Bacillus pumilus: one gene and its partner. The protein of the gene in region 1 binds, or shares a complex with, the protein of each later gene. Links are inferred from orthologs where the notes say so. Each region holds a gene or a part of one and is shown in the gene's direction. Other genes may lie near its edges. The genes, in order: accD and accB.

Region 1 (7,982 bases):
TGCTTACTTAAAAGCGCATTATCCGTTATATTTTATGTGCGGACTTTTAACGAGTGTGATTGGAAATGAAGACAAAGTCGCTCAATATTTCTATGAGGCAAAGGAAAAAGGGATATCTGTGTTGAAGCCTTCTATTAATAAGAGTGAATTTCCATTTACGGTTGAAAAAGGGGAGATCCGCTACAGCTTAAGAGCGATCAAAAATGTCGGAGTGTCAGCTGTAAAGGATATATACAGGGCAAGACAGGAAAAGCCGTTTGAAGATTTATTTGATTTTTGCGCAAGAGTATCAGCAAAGAGTGTCAACCGAAAAACGATTGAAGCGCTCATTTTTTCAGGGGCGATGGATGAGCTTTATCCAAATCGTGCTTCGTTATTGGCATCAATAGATATTGCATTAGACCACGTGTCATTTTTAAATCCAGATGATCAGCTCGACTTTCTGGGGGATACAACCTTCTCCATTAAGCCAAAATATGCGGAGATAGAAGAATTGCCGCTTGTCGATCTCCTGCAATTTGAAAAAGAGGCACTTGGACTATATTTATCAAATCATCCTGTACAAGCGTACCGAGATCGCTTAAGAGAGAATGGTGCAGTGGACATCATCAGACTTTCTTCCTATATAAAGCGAAAGGTCTCAATGGGTGGTCTTTTGACAAAAGTGAAATCGATTCGAACAAAAAATGGACAATCGATGGCATTTATCACATTTGGGGATGAAACGGGAGAAATGGAAGGCGTCGTCTTTCCAGAGCAATTTAGAAAGCTGTCCCCCTTACTTGAGGAGGGCGCCATGCTTTATGTTGAAGGCAGAATAGATGTCAGAAATGACAGCAGCCAGATCATCGTGCAAGAAGCCGTTCTGCTTGAAGAGATGGGCACACAAAGAAAAGAGTCTGTCTACATTCGGGTGAAAGAAGAAAATCATACGCAGGAGCTGCTAGAGCAAGTAAAGCGGGTGATCTCGATGCACAGCGGAGAAGCAGATGTCTATTTGTATTATGAGAAGCAAAAAAAGACAGTGAGACTTCCAGATGCATACAAAGTTCATGCAGATCATGCTGTCATTTTCCAGTTAAAAGAGCTGCTCGGTGAACAAAACGTTGTGATTAAATGATGACAAATCGCTTGAATATGTTTTACAAATTCACCTATTGTGTTATCATTTTAAAGATTCTGTGTATTTAAAACTGCCAGTATGTGCTTATCAACTTAGCAATTCATTAAATCATTTTCCACTTGAAGGAGTGTTCATCACATGTCATTAAGAGAAGAAGCATTACATATGCACAAAGAGAATCAAGGCAAACTTGAATCAAAATCAAAAGTACAAGTGAAAAATGCGAAAGACTTGAGCTTGGCTTACTCACCTGGTGTTGCAGAACCATGTAAAGATATTTATGACGACACAAGCAAAGTGTATGATTATACAATGAAAGGCAATATGGTCGCTGTTGTCACAGACGGAAGTGCTGTTTTAGGGCTTGGAAATATTGGTGCAGAAGCATCTCTTCCAGTCATGGAAGGAAAAGCTGTATTATTCAAAAGCTTCGCTGGCGTTGATGCCTTCCCAATCGCGCTTGCGACAAACGATGTAGACAAAATCGTTGAAACAGTAAAGCTTCTTGAGCCAACGTTTGGCGGTGTCAACCTTGAAGATATTGCAGCTCCAAACTGCTTTATTATTGAAGAGCGCTTGAAAAAAGAGACAAACATTCCAGTGTTCCACGATGATCAGCACGGAACAGCGATTGTGACAGTAGCTGGACTTGTAAATGCACTGAAACTGTCTGGAAAATCAATGTCCTCTATCAAAGTGGTGGCAAACGGCGCTGGAGCAGCGGGAATTGCGATTATCAAGCTTCTATATCATTTCGGTGTACGTGATATCATCATGTGTGATACAAAAGGCGCAATTTACGAAGGCCGCCCGAACGGTATGAATGCAGTGAAAAACGAAGTGGCTAAATTCACGAACCAAGACCGTAAAGAAGGTTCGTTAGAAGAAGTGATTGAAGGCGCTGACGTCTTCATTGGGGTTTCAGTAGCAGGCGCTCTAACAAAAGAAATGGTTGGCAAAATGGCAAAAGATCCTGTCATCTTCGCAATGGCGAATCCTAATCCAGAGATCATGCCAGAAGATGCACATGCAGCAGGCGCAAGTGTTGTAGGAACTGGCCGTTCTGACTTCCCGAACCAAGTAAACAACGTACTGGCATTCCCAGGAATTTTCCGCGGAGCATTAGATGTTCGAGCAACTCACATTAACGAAGAAATGAAAATTGCAGCCGTTGAAGCAATTGCTTCTCTTGTTTCAGATGATAAATTGTCAGCTGAATACGTCATCCCTGAACCATTTGATGCACGTGTAGCACCAGCGGTAGCAAAAGCAGTAGCAAAAGCAGCAATGGAAACTGGTGTTGCAAGAATCAAAGTCGACCCAGAAGAAGTCGCTGAAAAAACAAGAAAATTAACGATTATCGGCGAATAATCAATTGGAAAAGTGTGCACGTTCTTTCTGAAATTGGAGGAAAGACGTGCACCATTTCCTCTCATACGCGAAAATTTTTTCATCCGGAATGATATTTTTTTGTAGACGTTCACAATTCACATATATCAACTGCTCAGCGCCCCAAACACATACTCATTTCTCATCAATTCCCCACTGAAAAAATTGAATGAAGGATGACAGCGTTTGACAAAAAAAGTACAATAGTTTCGGTACAGTTATGACATGTCCTATAATAGTGGATGTGCGTGTAAAGAAAAAACCCTTCAAAAAGGGAGGTAGTCATTTGTCAATCAAAAATATTTTCAGTAAAAAGAAAAAATATGCATCTGTACCCTCTGAACAGGCAAGTCAAGATGTGCCTGAAGGCATCATGACCAAATGTCCGCAATGTAAAAAAATAATGCTCACCAAAGAACTAGATAAAAATTTACGTGTTTGCATGAATTGCGGTAGACATTTGCAAATGAATGCAAAACAGCGTATTGACAGCCTTGTTGACGAAGGCACATTTGAAGAATTTAACGGGCACCTGATCTCAGAAAACCCGCTCGGATTCCCAGGCTACGAAGAAAAGCTTGAGAAAGACAGAGAAAAAACGTCTTTGAATGAAGCCATTGTCACAGGTCAAGGTGAAATTGAAGGCCAGCGTGCTGTGATCGCTGTCATGGATGCCACATTCCGTATGGGCAGCATGGGCTCAGTTGTTGGTGAAAAGATCACACTTGCGATCGAGAAAGCAAAAGCGGACAAGGTGCCATTTATCATCTTTACTGCATCAGGCGGAGCGAGAATGCAAGAGGGGATCCTCAGTCTTATGCAGATGGCAAAAACAAGCTCAGCATTAAAGCTGTTCAGCGAGCATCAAGGTTTGATTATCTCTGTGATGACGAACCCAACAACTGGCGGTGTATCAGCTAGTTTCGCGTCTCTTGGTGATTACAACTTTGCAGAACCTGGTGCTTTAATTGGGTTTGCAGGTCGTAGAATCATTGAACAAACCATTCGTGAAGACCTGCCAGAGGACTTCCAAACGGCTGAATTTTTAATGAAGCATGGTCAATTGGATGCTGTCATTCATCGTGCAGAGATGAAAGAAACACTAGGCCGAATCTTAGCATTACACAGCACAGGAGGTGAACGAGAGTGGCTGGAGAACTAGAATTTGAAAAACCTGTCATTGAACTTCGAGCGAAAATTGATGAACTGAAAAAGTTCACACAAAACTCAGAAATGGATTTAAGTGCAGAAATTGAGCGTCTTGAAACACGTCTGAGCAAACTTGAAGCAGACATTTATACAAATTTAAAGCCGTGGGACAGAGTACAGATTGCTCGTCATGCGATGCGCCCAACAACTCTCGATTACATTCAAGAGCTGTTTGACAACTTTTTCGAGTGTCATGGTGACCGTTTTTATGGCGATGATGAAGCGATCGTTGGAGGAATTGCCACGTTTAAAGGGCTTCCTGTCACGGTGATTGGCCATCAGCGCGGTAAAGATACAAAAGAAAACTTGCGCCGTAATTTCGGAATGCCTCATCCAGAAGGCTACCGTAAAGCGCTGCGCTTGATGAAACAAGCAGATAAATTTAATCGCCCGATCATTTGCTTTATTGATACAAAAGGAGCTTATCCTGGTAAAGCAGCTGAAGAACGCGGGCAAAGTGAAGCAATTGCGAAAAACCTATTCGAAATGGCAGGACTTCGTGTACCGGTTGTCTGTATTGTCATTGGAGAAGGCGGAAGTGGCGGCGCACTAGGCTTAGGCGTAGGAAACCACCTATACATGCTAGAGAATTCAACGTATTCAGTGATTTCACCTGAAGGTGCAGCAGCACTGCTCTGGAAGGACTCATCACTTGCGAAAAAAGCTGCAGAATCAATGAAAATTACGGCTCCAGACCTAAAAGAATTAGATATTATAGATGATGTTATTAAAGAAGTGCAAGGTGGAGCACACCGAGACGTGAAACAACAAGCAGCCTACATTGAAAAAACATTAAAACAGTCACTTACATCTTTGCTCAAACTAACACCTGAAGAACTAGTCGAACAAAGATATCAAAAATACAAAGCAATCGGGAAAGTATCGGTTGAAAATCAATATATTGGGGTAAACTAAATAAACGTACAGCCTTTTTGGCTGGCGTTTATTTTTTTTCATCCTTTTTCATGAAAACCGACCTCATGTAAGCGCTATTTGAAAATAATTTTCTTTTGTTTTCATAAAGTTTGAAACGTCTGAAAATCCTGATACGGTGGGCTTTAGAAGGCTGGATCTTCCTCGCTTTTGAAAGAATTGCTTTCATGACTTTCTTAACTTTTGTTTAAAAACGGTTTATTTAATTGTATAATAAGTACGGTTTTAGAAATACGTATTGAAAACATCCGGTTTTGCTCATGATTGTTTTCAAGCAGTGGAAATGGTATGTTTAATTCATATATGGTCTCTGAGGTGAAAAAGATGAAGCGTATAGGAGTTTTAACGAGCGGTGGGGATTCCCCAGGAATGAATGCAGCTGTGCGCGCAGTTGTAAGGAAAGCGATTTACCATAATGTTGAAGTTTACGGTATTTATAATGGATATTCAGGTCTAATTAACGGTAAAATTGAGAAACTTGAAATAGGTTCAGTTGGCGATATCATTCATCGTGGAGGAACAAAACTTTACACGGCAAGATGCCCTGAATTCAAGACAGTTGAAGGTCGTGAAAAAGGCATTGAGAACTTAAAAAAATTCGGTATTGAAGGACTTGTTGTGATTGGCGGAGACGGTTCATTCATGGGAGCGAAGAAATTAACTGAGCTCGGTTTTCCATGTGTAGGTGTCCCGGGTACAATCGACAACGATATCCCGGGTACTGATTTCACTATTGGCTTTGATACAGCACTGAATACAGTCATTGACGCCATTGATAAAATTCGTGATACAGCCACATCTCATGAACGTACATACGTAGTGGAAGTAATGGGAAGACATGCTGGTGATATTGCTCTTTGGTCAGGTCTTGCAGGCGGAGCCGAATCTATTTTGATTCCTGAAGCAGACTATGACATGGATGAAATTATCGCGAGATTAAGAAGAGGGCACGAGCGCGGCAAGAAGCACAGTATCATCATCGTCGCAGAAGGCGTAGGCAGCGGTGTTGAATTTGGTAAGCGGATTGAAGAGGAGACAAGCCTTGAAACCCGTGTATCTGTCTTAGGACATATTCAGCGCGGAGGTTCTCCAAGCGCATTTGACCGAGTACTCGCAAGCCGTTTAGGAGCATACGCAGTAGAACTTCTTCTTGAAGGAAAAGGCGGACGCTGTGTGGGCATTCAAAGCAACGAACTCGTTCACCACGATATTTTAGATATCTTAGATAAAAAACATACAGTCGATCAAAATATGTACCGACTTTCACAAGAGCTCTCTATATAAAACGAGAAGACCTTAGGAGGAACAGTAATGAGAAAGACAAAAATCGTTTGTACAATCGGTCCAGCAAGTGAAACTATTGAAAAGCTGACTGAATTGATTGAAGCAGGAATGAATGTAGCCAGACTAAACTTCTCTCATGGAGATTTTGAAGAGCATGGCGCACGCATCGAAAACATTCGTAAAGCAGGTAAAACATTAGGCAAGGACATTGCGATCCTTCTTGATACAAAAGGTCCAGAGATCCGTACACGTACAGTTGAAAACGGCTCAATTGAGCTAGTCGCTGGTGCAGATCTTATCGTAAGTATGGAAGACATTGTTGGAAATACGGAAAAAATTAGTGTGACGTATGAAGAGTTAATTCATGATGTAGAAGTAGGCTCAACGATTCTATTAGATGATGGTCTTATTGGTTTAGAAGTGAAAGAAATTAACATGGACCGCAAAGAAATCGTCACAAAGGTCATGAATACAGGCACGCTCAAAAACAAAAAAGGTGTAAACGTACCAGGTGTAAGTGTGAACCTGCCAGGTATTACAGAAAAGGATGCCAATGATATTCTGTTCGGAGTTGAACAAGGCGTCGATTTCATCGCAGCTTCTTTTGTGAGACGAGCTTCTGATGTTCTTGAAATTCGTGAGCTTCTTGAAAAGAATAATGCGGCTGACATTCAAATCATTCCTAAGATTGAAAACCAAGAGGGTGTTGATAACATCGATGAAATCCTTGAGGTATCAGACGGTTTGATGGTTGCACGTGGAGATCTTGGTGTAGAGATCCCGGCAGAAGAAGTACCGCTTGTTCAAAAAATGCTGATCAAAAAATGCAATCGCTTAGGCAAACCAGTCATCACAGCGACCCAAATGCTTGATAGCATGCAGCGTAATCCTCGTCCAACTCGTGCGGAAGCAAGTGACGTGGCAAATGCCATTTTTGATGGCACAGATGCGATTATGCTTTCTGGTGAAACAGCAGCAGGAACATATCCAGTAGAAGCTGTACAAACGATGCATAACATTGCATCACGTTCAGAAGATGCACTCAACTATAAAGCCATTCTTTCTCGCAGAAGCGAAGAAGTAGATGTCAGCATTACAGATGCCATCGGTCAATCTGTTGCACATACAGCGATGAAGCTTGACGTTGCAGCGATTGTGACACCTACGGAAAGCGGTCATACAGCGAGAATGATTTCAAAATATAGACCAAAAGCACCAATCGTAGCAGTTACAGCAAACGAATCAGTTGCGAGAAAGCTATCTCTTGTATTCGGTGTATTTGCAAAGAGCGGATCAAAAACGACGTCTACTGATGAAATGCTTGAGAATGCAGTCGAGAAATCGATTGAAACAGGCTACGTGAGACATGGCGATTTAATCGTTATTACAGCTGGTGTGCCAGTTGGTGAAACAGGTACAACAAACTTAATGAAAGTTTATGTTGTCGGTGACATCATTGCGAAAGGTCAAGGAATTGGCCGTAAATCTGCATTTGGACCGGTTGTCATTGCGCAAAGCGGAAAAGAAGCAGAGGAAAAAATGTACGATGGTGCAATTCTTGTTGCAAACTGTACAGACCGTGATATGATGGGGGCTTTAGAAAAAGCATCTGCCCTGATCACTGAAGAAGGCGGACTAACAAGCCATGCAGCAGTCGTTGGACTTAGCCTTGGCATTCCAGTGATTGTAGGTCTTGACAGCGCAACAACACTGCTAAAAGAAGGCGAAGAGATTACAGTAGATCCGGCACGCGGAGCGATCTACAAAGGCCGTGCAAGCGTCCTTTAATTGATACACACGAGGGGAGTTGTCTGACTCCTCTCTTTTTTTATGTTACACTAAAAAAAGTAAAACAGCTTTCGGGTGAAAGATACCCCATGAGGTGATATGGCTTGAAAAAATATTTGCTACTATTATTGATCCTGTTCCCTGCCGTGGAAATCAGTTTATTTTTAATATCAAGTAAAATCATTGGCATTTTGCCAACGATGCTGATGATCGTACTCACGAGTGCATTAGGTGCTTATTTTGCAAGAAAACAAGG
Region 2 (7,921 bases), 410 kb from region 1 along the record:
GGGGAAAAAGGAGTACGCTCAGTGGGTCACGCTGCTTGGGTTTATCTACATTTTGTTTATGGTGGCAACCATTGTAGATGATTTGTTTAAAAAGATTAAAGCCGTATTTCTATTTCAAGGATAGGGGAGGGCTTACAAATCGACATCATACAAATTGTTGGACTTGGTTTAATCGCTACTTTTTTAGCCTTAATCGTCAAAGAACAAAAGCCAACCTTCGCCTTTATGCTTGTTGTATTTACAGGGTGTGTGATCTTTCTTTATTTAATAGATCAAATCTATGCCATTATCTCGATGATAGAAAAAATTGCGGCAAGTGCCGGCGTCAATATGAAGTATGTTGAAACCATTTTAAAAATTATCGGCATTGCCTATATTGCGGAATTCGGCGCCCAGCTGACAAAAGATGCTGGACAAGGCGCCATTGCATCAAAAATAGAGCTTGGCGGCAAAATTCTCATCTTGGTCATGGCAGTCCCCATTTTAACAGTCATCATTGAGACCATCTTAGGTATGATCCCGTCCATGACTTAATTGAAAAGAGGTGATGACAATGAAACGGGTGACAGCTGTTATGGGACTGATGCTTTTCTTCTGGCTGTTCGCTCCGCACGCAGGTGCAGAAGAAAAAGAGCCGTTATCAAATGAAGCACCAGCAGCAGAAGAAGTGGCAACTGGACAGGCTGATGCACTTGAGCTTCATTCCATTAGTGACTTTTGGGAAACCATATTGGACGAGTATGGCGGCTTTCTGCCAGAAAGCCAAAAAGGAACAGTGAAGGAAATGATTGATGGCGATAAAGAGCTGTCTCCCCAGACATGGCTGAAAGCCTTTGTTCATTATCTTTTTCACGAGGTCATCGCAAACGGAAAGCTCCTTGGTACACTGATTTTACTCACCATCTTTTGTTCGCTTTTACAGCTTTTGCAGAATGCATTTGAACAAAGCACTGTCAGTAAAGTCGCATACGCACTTGTTTATATGGTGCTGATCATTATTGCACTTAACAGCTTTCATGTGGCGATTTCTTATGCAACAGAAGCGATTCAAACGATGACCAGTTTTATTCTTGCTCTTATTCCTCTGTTATTAGCACTGATTGCTTCATCAGGCGGGCTTGTCTCAGCCGGATTCTTTCATCCTGTTATCTTATTTTTAATGAATACGAGCGGCGTTTTTATTCAATATGTCGTTCTTCCGCTTATTTTTTTATCAGCGATATTGAGCATTGTCAGTACGCTGACTGAACAATACAAGGTTACCCAGCTTGCCCAGCTGTTAAGAAATGTGGCGATAGGCGGGTTAGCCGTTTTTTTAACTGTCTTTCTTGGCGTCATTTCTGTGCAAGGTGCATCTGCTGCGGTTACGGATGGTATCGCACTTCGTACAGCCAAATTTATTACCGGAAATTTCATCCCCGTCCTTGGCAGAATGTTTACAGATGCGACGGATACCGTCATCAGTGCCTCTGTATTACTTAAAAATACGGTCGGACTTGTTGGCGTTGCTATTCTCATTTCAATTGCCGCTTTCCCTGCGATCAAAGTGCTCTCGCTAGCCCTTATATATAAGCTTGCCGCAGCCATTCTTCAGCCATTAGGAGGCGGACCGATTATCAGCTGCCTTGATGTCATTTCAAAAAGTGTGCTTTATATCTTTGCTGCACTTGCTGTCGTGTCGCTCATGTTCTTTTTAAGCATTACCGTCATTATCACTGCTGGCAACCTGACCATGATGATGAAGTAAGGAGGGGACACCTTTTGAGTTTTCTCACGGAATGGATCACAAGTATTATTCTCTTTATCTTATTTGCGATTGTCATTGATCTTCTGCTTCCCAATTCAAGCATGCAAAGATATGCCAAAATGGTCGTCAGCCTCCTGTTGATTGTGGTGATGCTCAATCCGATTTTTGCTTTATTTCGGGCAGACCCTGACCAAATTTTCTCAGAATTGATGAAGGGAAAGGAAGAAGCACAGTCAGAAGAAATAAAAAATCAGATGAATTTAGAAAAAAAAGAAATACAAGCCTCTCAGCGTGCATATATTTTAAAGCAAATGGCTGTCCAACTAGAAAAAAGCGCAAAGGAGCCACTGGAGAAGGAGAGCTACGAAATGAAACACGTAGAAGTGTTGGCAGATGAAGAGCACCTGGATCAGAATATGGAGGCGGATCAATTTCGCATCAAAGCAGTTCTTTCCCCGCTCACAGGTGATGCTGTAGAAACGGTGGCAAAGGTGGACATTGATCTCTCCAGGCAAAAGGAGGAAAGCGCTGGATCTTCTAGCAAAGAGATCAAGAGGGTGAAAGAGACGCTTGCTGATGTTTGGAATACGAGTCCTGAGCACATTGCGCTGAACATTGAGGGAGGTGACGCAGCAGATCATGAATAACAAGGACTGGAAACAAAAGCTGAAATCATTCTTGCAGCCGCCTGAAAAAGGTGAAGGGAAACCAAAATTAACGAAGCACCATTACTTGCTGCTTGTATTCATCATCGGCGTATCTTTCATGTTAGTCAGTCAGATCTTGTCACCGCCATCAAGCAAAGAACAAGCTGCTGTTCCTACTTCTAAAAAAACAACCTCACAAGAGCAGGAGGTATTCAAGCCGGCATCGTCAAGTAAATCAAAAAATTCGATTGAAGATGTGGAGCAAGAATACGAAAATCAGCTGAAAGAAATTTTAGAGACCATTATTGGCGTTGAGGATGTATCGATTGTGGTCAATGTAGACGCCACTTCTTTAAAAGTGTTTGAAAAAAACAAATCCAATAAAAGCACAACGACCGAAGAAACAGATAAAGAAGGCGGCGTGCGAAGTGTCACCGATCAAACAAAAGAAGAAGAAATCGTCATCATCAAAAATGGCAATGAAGAAACGCCAGTCGTGGTGCAAACGAAAAAACCAGATATTCGAGGTGTTCTCGTTGTTGCTCAAGGAGTAGACAACGTTCAAATAAAGAAAACCATCATTGAAGCGGTTACACGAGTGCTTGACGTACCGAGCCATAGAGTGGCTGTTGCCCCTAAAAAAATCAAGGAGGATTCGGAATGATGTTAAAAAAACAAACGGTTTGGCTATTAACGATGCTAAGTTTAGTTGTCGTCTTAAGTGTGTACTATATCATGTCTCCACAAGGTGAAAATGCAGTGACAGTAGAAGAGATGAAATCAAAAGGAACGGAAGAGAAAAAGACTGAACCAGAAAAAGGGATGGACAAAGGAACGGAAAAAGGCGCTGATGAGAAGTCCACTGACAAAGAAACAAATGGTAAACAAGAGGATATCGAAACAAGCGGTGAAGAAGGAAAGGCTGTGTCAGAGCAAACAGACGATGAGCTTTTTACAACATACAGATTAGAGCTTGAAGATAAACGAAGCAAACAGCGTGAAGAGTTCAACGAAATCGTATCCAGTGATGATGCAACAGCACAAGAAAAAAGCGAAGCGTATGACCAAATGACAGCGCTTAGTGAGGCAGAAGGAACGGAGCGTCAGCTCGAAACCTTAATTAAAACAAAAGGTTATAAAGATGCGCTAGTGAGTGCAGAGGGAGATAAAGTGAGCATCACAGTTCGTTCTGACAAAAAATCAAAGTCCCAAGCGGCCGATATTATTGATATGGTCACAAAAGAAATGAGAGGTCTTGATAACGTAGCGGTCACTTTTGAGCCCTCCAATGAATAAAAAATGAACAGGCGCCCTTTGCCGTAAAGGGCGTTTTTTGATGCGGTTTGGCGCCCTCTCCAAGGTGCTCTCGCAAAGCGCTTCGCCACAATAGTAGTTGAATTCAATGAAATCCTCCTGTAAGATGGTTATAGTATGTACTTTTAGTACTAGCCTATAAAGAAAAAGATAAATCCATACATAGGGGTGCAAATCCATGTTAAAAATTGAAGAAATTCATGAACTGATTAAATTAATTGACGAATCAACAATTGATGAATTTACGTACGAAAACGAAGGTGCAAAAATCAAACTGAAGAAAAATAAAGAAGTCGTTCAGCAAGTAGCGGCACCAGTGGCTCCTGTCCAAGCAGCTCCAGCTCAACAAGCTCCTAAAGCACAAGCTCCAGCTCAGACCGAAGCCCCTGCACAAGAGGCAGCTGCGTCTGAAAATCTGCATAAAATCACATCCCCAATGGTTGGCACATTTTATGCTTCATCTTCACCAGAAGCAGATCCATATGTGACATCAGGTTCTAAGGTGAAGGAAAACACAGTTGTGTGCATCGTAGAAGCGATGAAACTGTTTAATGAAATCGAAGCAGAAGTAAAAGGTGAAATCGTCGAAGTATTAGCTGAGAACGGTCAGCTTGTAGAATTCGGACAACCCCTCTTTCTAGTGAAAGCAGAGTAAGGAGTACGATCATGATTAAAAAGCTATTAATTGCAAACAGAGGAGAAATCGCAGTTAGAATTATCCGCGCTTGTAAAGAGCTTGGAATTGAAACAGTTGCGGTATTTTCTGAAGCGGATCGCGATGCGCTTCATGTTCAAATGGCTGATGAAGCATATTGCATCGGACCGACTGCTTCAAAAGATAGTTATTTAAATGTCACGAATATTGTTAGTGTAGCCAAATTAACAGGGACAGATGCCATCCATCCAGGATACGGCTTCCTTGCTGAAAATGCAGACTTCGCAGAGCTTTGCGAGGAATGCAATGTCATCTTTGTTGGGCCAACTGCGTCAGCGATTTCCAAAATGGGAACGAAAGATGTCGCAAGGGAAACAATGAAAGATGCTGGCGTTCCGATTGTTCCTGGTTCCCAAGGAATTGTAAAAGATCTTGATGATGCTGTTTCAACAGCAGCAAGTATTGGGTATCCTGTGATTATAAAAGCAACTGCCGGCGGCGGTGGTAAAGGAATCCGTGTAGCTCGTACCGAAGAAGAGCTTATTAACGGTGTCACCATCACGCAGCAGGAAGCAGCGCAAAACTTTGGTAACCCTGGCGTCTATTTAGAAAAGTTCATTGAAGACTTTAGACACGTGGAAATCCAAGTGCTTGCAGATCAGCATGGCAATACCATTCATTTAGGAGAGCGTGATTGCTCGATTCAAAGAAGAATGCAAAAGCTTCTTGAAGAAACGCCATCACCAGCGCTGAATGCAGACATCCGTGAGCAAATGGGTGAAGCAGCCGTAAAAGCTGCAGAAGCTGTTGAATACACTGGTGCTGGAACAGTCGAATTCATTTATGATTATAATGAAGAGAAGTTCTACTTCATGGAAATGAATACCCGTATTCAAGTAGAGCATCCTGTAACAGAAATGGTCACAGGTGTTGACTTGATCAAAGAACAAATTAAAGTCGCATCAGGTGAGAAGCTTTCTCTTACACAAGAGGATGTCGTATATGAAGGATGGGCAATCGAATGCCGTATTAATGCAGAGAACCCAGAGAAAAACTTCATGCCTTCAGCTGGTGAAATTAAAATGTATCTTCCGCCAGGCGGTCTAGGAGTACGTGTTGATTCTGCCGCTTATCCGGGCTATGTGATTCCGCCATATTACGATAGTATGATTGCAAAGGTGATCACATATGGTAAGACGAGAGAAGAAGCGATTGCGAGAATGAAACGCTCGCTTCAAGAATTCGTCATTGAAGGGGTCTACACAACGATCCCATTCCATCTAAGATTGCTTGAGCATGAAACATTTGTGAGTGGTAATTTTAATACGAAGTTTTTAGAAACATACCAAATCATGAAATAATCACAGCTTTCGGAGGTGAATGATCGTGTCAGAAAACAATTTGCTTGAAATGAACCTTGATGAAGATCAATTGGGAAAAGTGCAAATTGCACCAGAAGTGATTGAGGTCATTGCTGGGATCGCCGCTTCAGAAGTCGAAGGCATTGCCGAAATGCGCGGCAATTTCGCTGCTGATGTAGCAGAACGCTTTGGTAAGAAAAATCACCGTAAAGGTGTGAAAGTAGATGTCTCTGATGAAGGCATCACAATCGATGTATATTGTGTGGTTGAATTTGGCCTATCCATTCCAAAGGTATCCACTGCTGTACAAGAAAATATCCGTCAAACTCTTTTGAACATGACTGCTTTAACGATTAATGAAATCAATATTCATGTCGTTGGTATTCAATTTGATACTAAAGCATCTGAGGCTGAAGTAGATCAAGAAATGTAAAAAAAGAGTTCAAGTGAAACCAAGGAGGCATTGCCTCTTTGGTTTTTTAAAGCCCATTTTTGGGTCATTTCCGAATAATAAAGATCTCACACGTTGATTGATTCGTTTTTCGTCACAGCTCGCATGGATCTTGGTGCGACCACGGTCAAAATATGTTATGATCTCTGTATGGCTTAACGACAAGCGGATAAAGTGGTTAAAGGAGTAAATAATGAAAAGAAGAACTGCAAGAGAAAAGGCGCTACAAACATTATTTCAAATTGATGTGAGCAATATTGATCCGAAAGAGGCCATTACACATGCGCTGGATGAACAAGAATCAGATCCTTTTTTCGAGGAGCTGGTTTTCGGTGTGCTTGAACAAAAGGACAAGCTCGATGACATGATTTCACAGCATCTAGTGAATTGGAAACTCGATCGTATTGCAAACGTAGACAGAGCCATTTTAAGGCTGTCTGTGTACGAGATGGTGTATCAAGAAGATATCCCGGTTAGTGTCTCAATGAATGAAGCGATTGAACTGGCCAAATTATTCGGTGACGATAAAGCATCGAAATTTGTAAATGGAGTACTTTCAAACATTAAAAACGACCTAAAGCAGCAATAGGAGGATTCGACATGACAGCAACAATCATCGATGGGAAAGAAACAGCAAAAGAAAAGCGTGAGCAATTAGCAAAAGAAGTAGAAGAGCTAAAACAAAAAGGTGTCACACCTGGTCTTGCCGTTATTCTAATCGGTGATGATCCGGCTTCACTTTCTTACGTACGTGGGAAGAAAAAAGCAGCAGAAGCAATGGGGATGCATTTCCAGCTAGATCATTTAGATGCTTCTTTAACAGAAGAAGCATTGCTTCAGCTGATTGATCAGTACAATGCGAACGATCAATTCCACGGGATTCTTGTTCAGCTTCCACTGCCAAAACATATTTCTGAAAAAGCCGTGATTGAACGTATTTCACCTGAAAAAGATGTTGATGGTTTCCATCCATTGAATATCGGGAAAATGCTCCTTGGGGAAGACACATTCCTTCCATGCACACCAGCAGGCATTGTTGAATTACTAAATAAAACGGGCGTCAGTCTTTCTGGAAAAGAAGTCGTTGTTGTCGGACGCAGCAATATTGTCGGTAAACCAGTAGGACAATTACTGTTAAACGAAAACGCAACGGTTACTTATTGCCATTCAAGAACAGCGAATATTTCAGAACATACGTTGAAAGCGGATATTTTAGTTGTTGCCGTCGGTCGAGCAAACTTTATTAAAGCTGACCAAATTAAAGAAGGCGCTATTGTGATCGATGTAGGAGTCAATCGGTTGGATAATGGAAAGCTTGTTGGAGATGTTGATTTTGAAGAGGCAAAAGAAAAAGCTTCTTATATCACACCAGTCCCTGGCGGAGTCGGTCCAATGACGATTACGATGCTTGCACATAATACGGTTAAATCAGCAAAACGTACATTAGCATAAGCTTTATCCATTCATCCACCTGCATGCTGCTGGTGGATGAATGTGCGTTTTTGAAGAGGAGGAATACGTCATGAGTGAAAAAGCCTTTGTGACGGTCACAGCCCTTACAAAATACATAAAAAGAAAATTTGATGTTGATCCGCATTTAGAAGATATTTGGATCAAAGGTGAGCTATCCAATGTCAAGATTCATTCAAGAGGACATGTGTACTTCACCTTAAAAGACGAAAACGCACGCATGCAAGCTGTCATGTTTCAGCGCTCTGCGGCGAAGCTGCCTTTTTCACCTAAGAG

What was found.
Region 2: the proteins of accD (region 1) and accB are in contact, whole or in part, in a solved structure (PDB 8UXZ), measured with the Escherichia coli proteins. The link is inferred for Bacillus pumilus from one-to-one orthologs.

Annotation. Positions count from the first base shown.
Region 1 is NZ_LT906438.1:2,603,017-2,610,998, reverse strand. The notes cover bases 1,912-4,736. They hold accD (acetyl-CoA carboxylase, carboxyltransferase subunit beta), read left to right. Parts: upstream 1,912-2,798; coding sequence 2,799-3,674; downstream 3,675-4,736. Other genes in these bases: accA (acetyl-CoA carboxylase carboxyl transferase subunit alpha), read left to right, coding at 3,659-4,636; ystJ (NADP-dependent malic enzyme), read left to right, coding at 1,912-2,494. Also shown: dnaE (DNA polymerase III subunit alpha), read left to right, coding at 1-1,120; more of ystJ, read left to right, coding at 1,262-1,911; pfkA (6-phosphofructokinase), read left to right, coding at 4,979-5,938; pyk (pyruvate kinase), read left to right, coding at 5,966-7,726; CKW02_RS13380 (FxsA family protein), read left to right, coding at 7,831-7,982.
Region 2 is NZ_LT906438.1:2,195,256-2,203,176, reverse strand. Bases 2,861-5,624 are described here. They hold accB (acetyl-CoA carboxylase biotin carboxyl carrier protein), read left to right. Parts: upstream 2,861-3,886; coding sequence 3,887-4,363; downstream 4,364-5,624. Other genes in these bases: accC (acetyl-CoA carboxylase biotin carboxylase subunit), read left to right, coding at 4,375-5,624; CKW02_RS11195 (SpoIIIAH-like family protein), read left to right, coding at 3,058-3,690; spoIIIAG (stage III sporulation protein AG), read left to right, coding at 2,861-3,058. In the rest of the region: spoIIIAC (stage III sporulation protein AC), read left to right, coding at 1-124; spoIIIAD (stage III sporulation protein AD), read left to right, coding at 121-534; spoIIIAE (stage III sporulation protein AE), read left to right, coding at 554-1,747; spoIIIAF (stage III sporulation protein AF), read left to right, coding at 1,762-2,394; more of spoIIIAG, read left to right, coding at 2,387-2,860; more of accC, read left to right, coding at 5,625-5,724; CKW02_RS11180 (Asp23/Gls24 family envelope stress response protein), read left to right, coding at 5,750-6,157; transcription antitermination factor NusB, read left to right, coding at 6,369-6,764; bifunctional methylenetetrahydrofolate dehydrogenase/methenyltetrahydrofolate cyclohydrolase FolD, read left to right, coding at 6,776-7,627; xseA (exodeoxyribonuclease VII large subunit), read left to right, coding at 7,698-7,921. UniProt on the Escherichia coli protein: This protein is a component of the acetyl coenzyme A carboxylase complex; first, biotin carboxylase catalyzes the carboxylation of the carrier protein and then the transcarboxylase transfers the carboxyl group to form malonyl-CoA.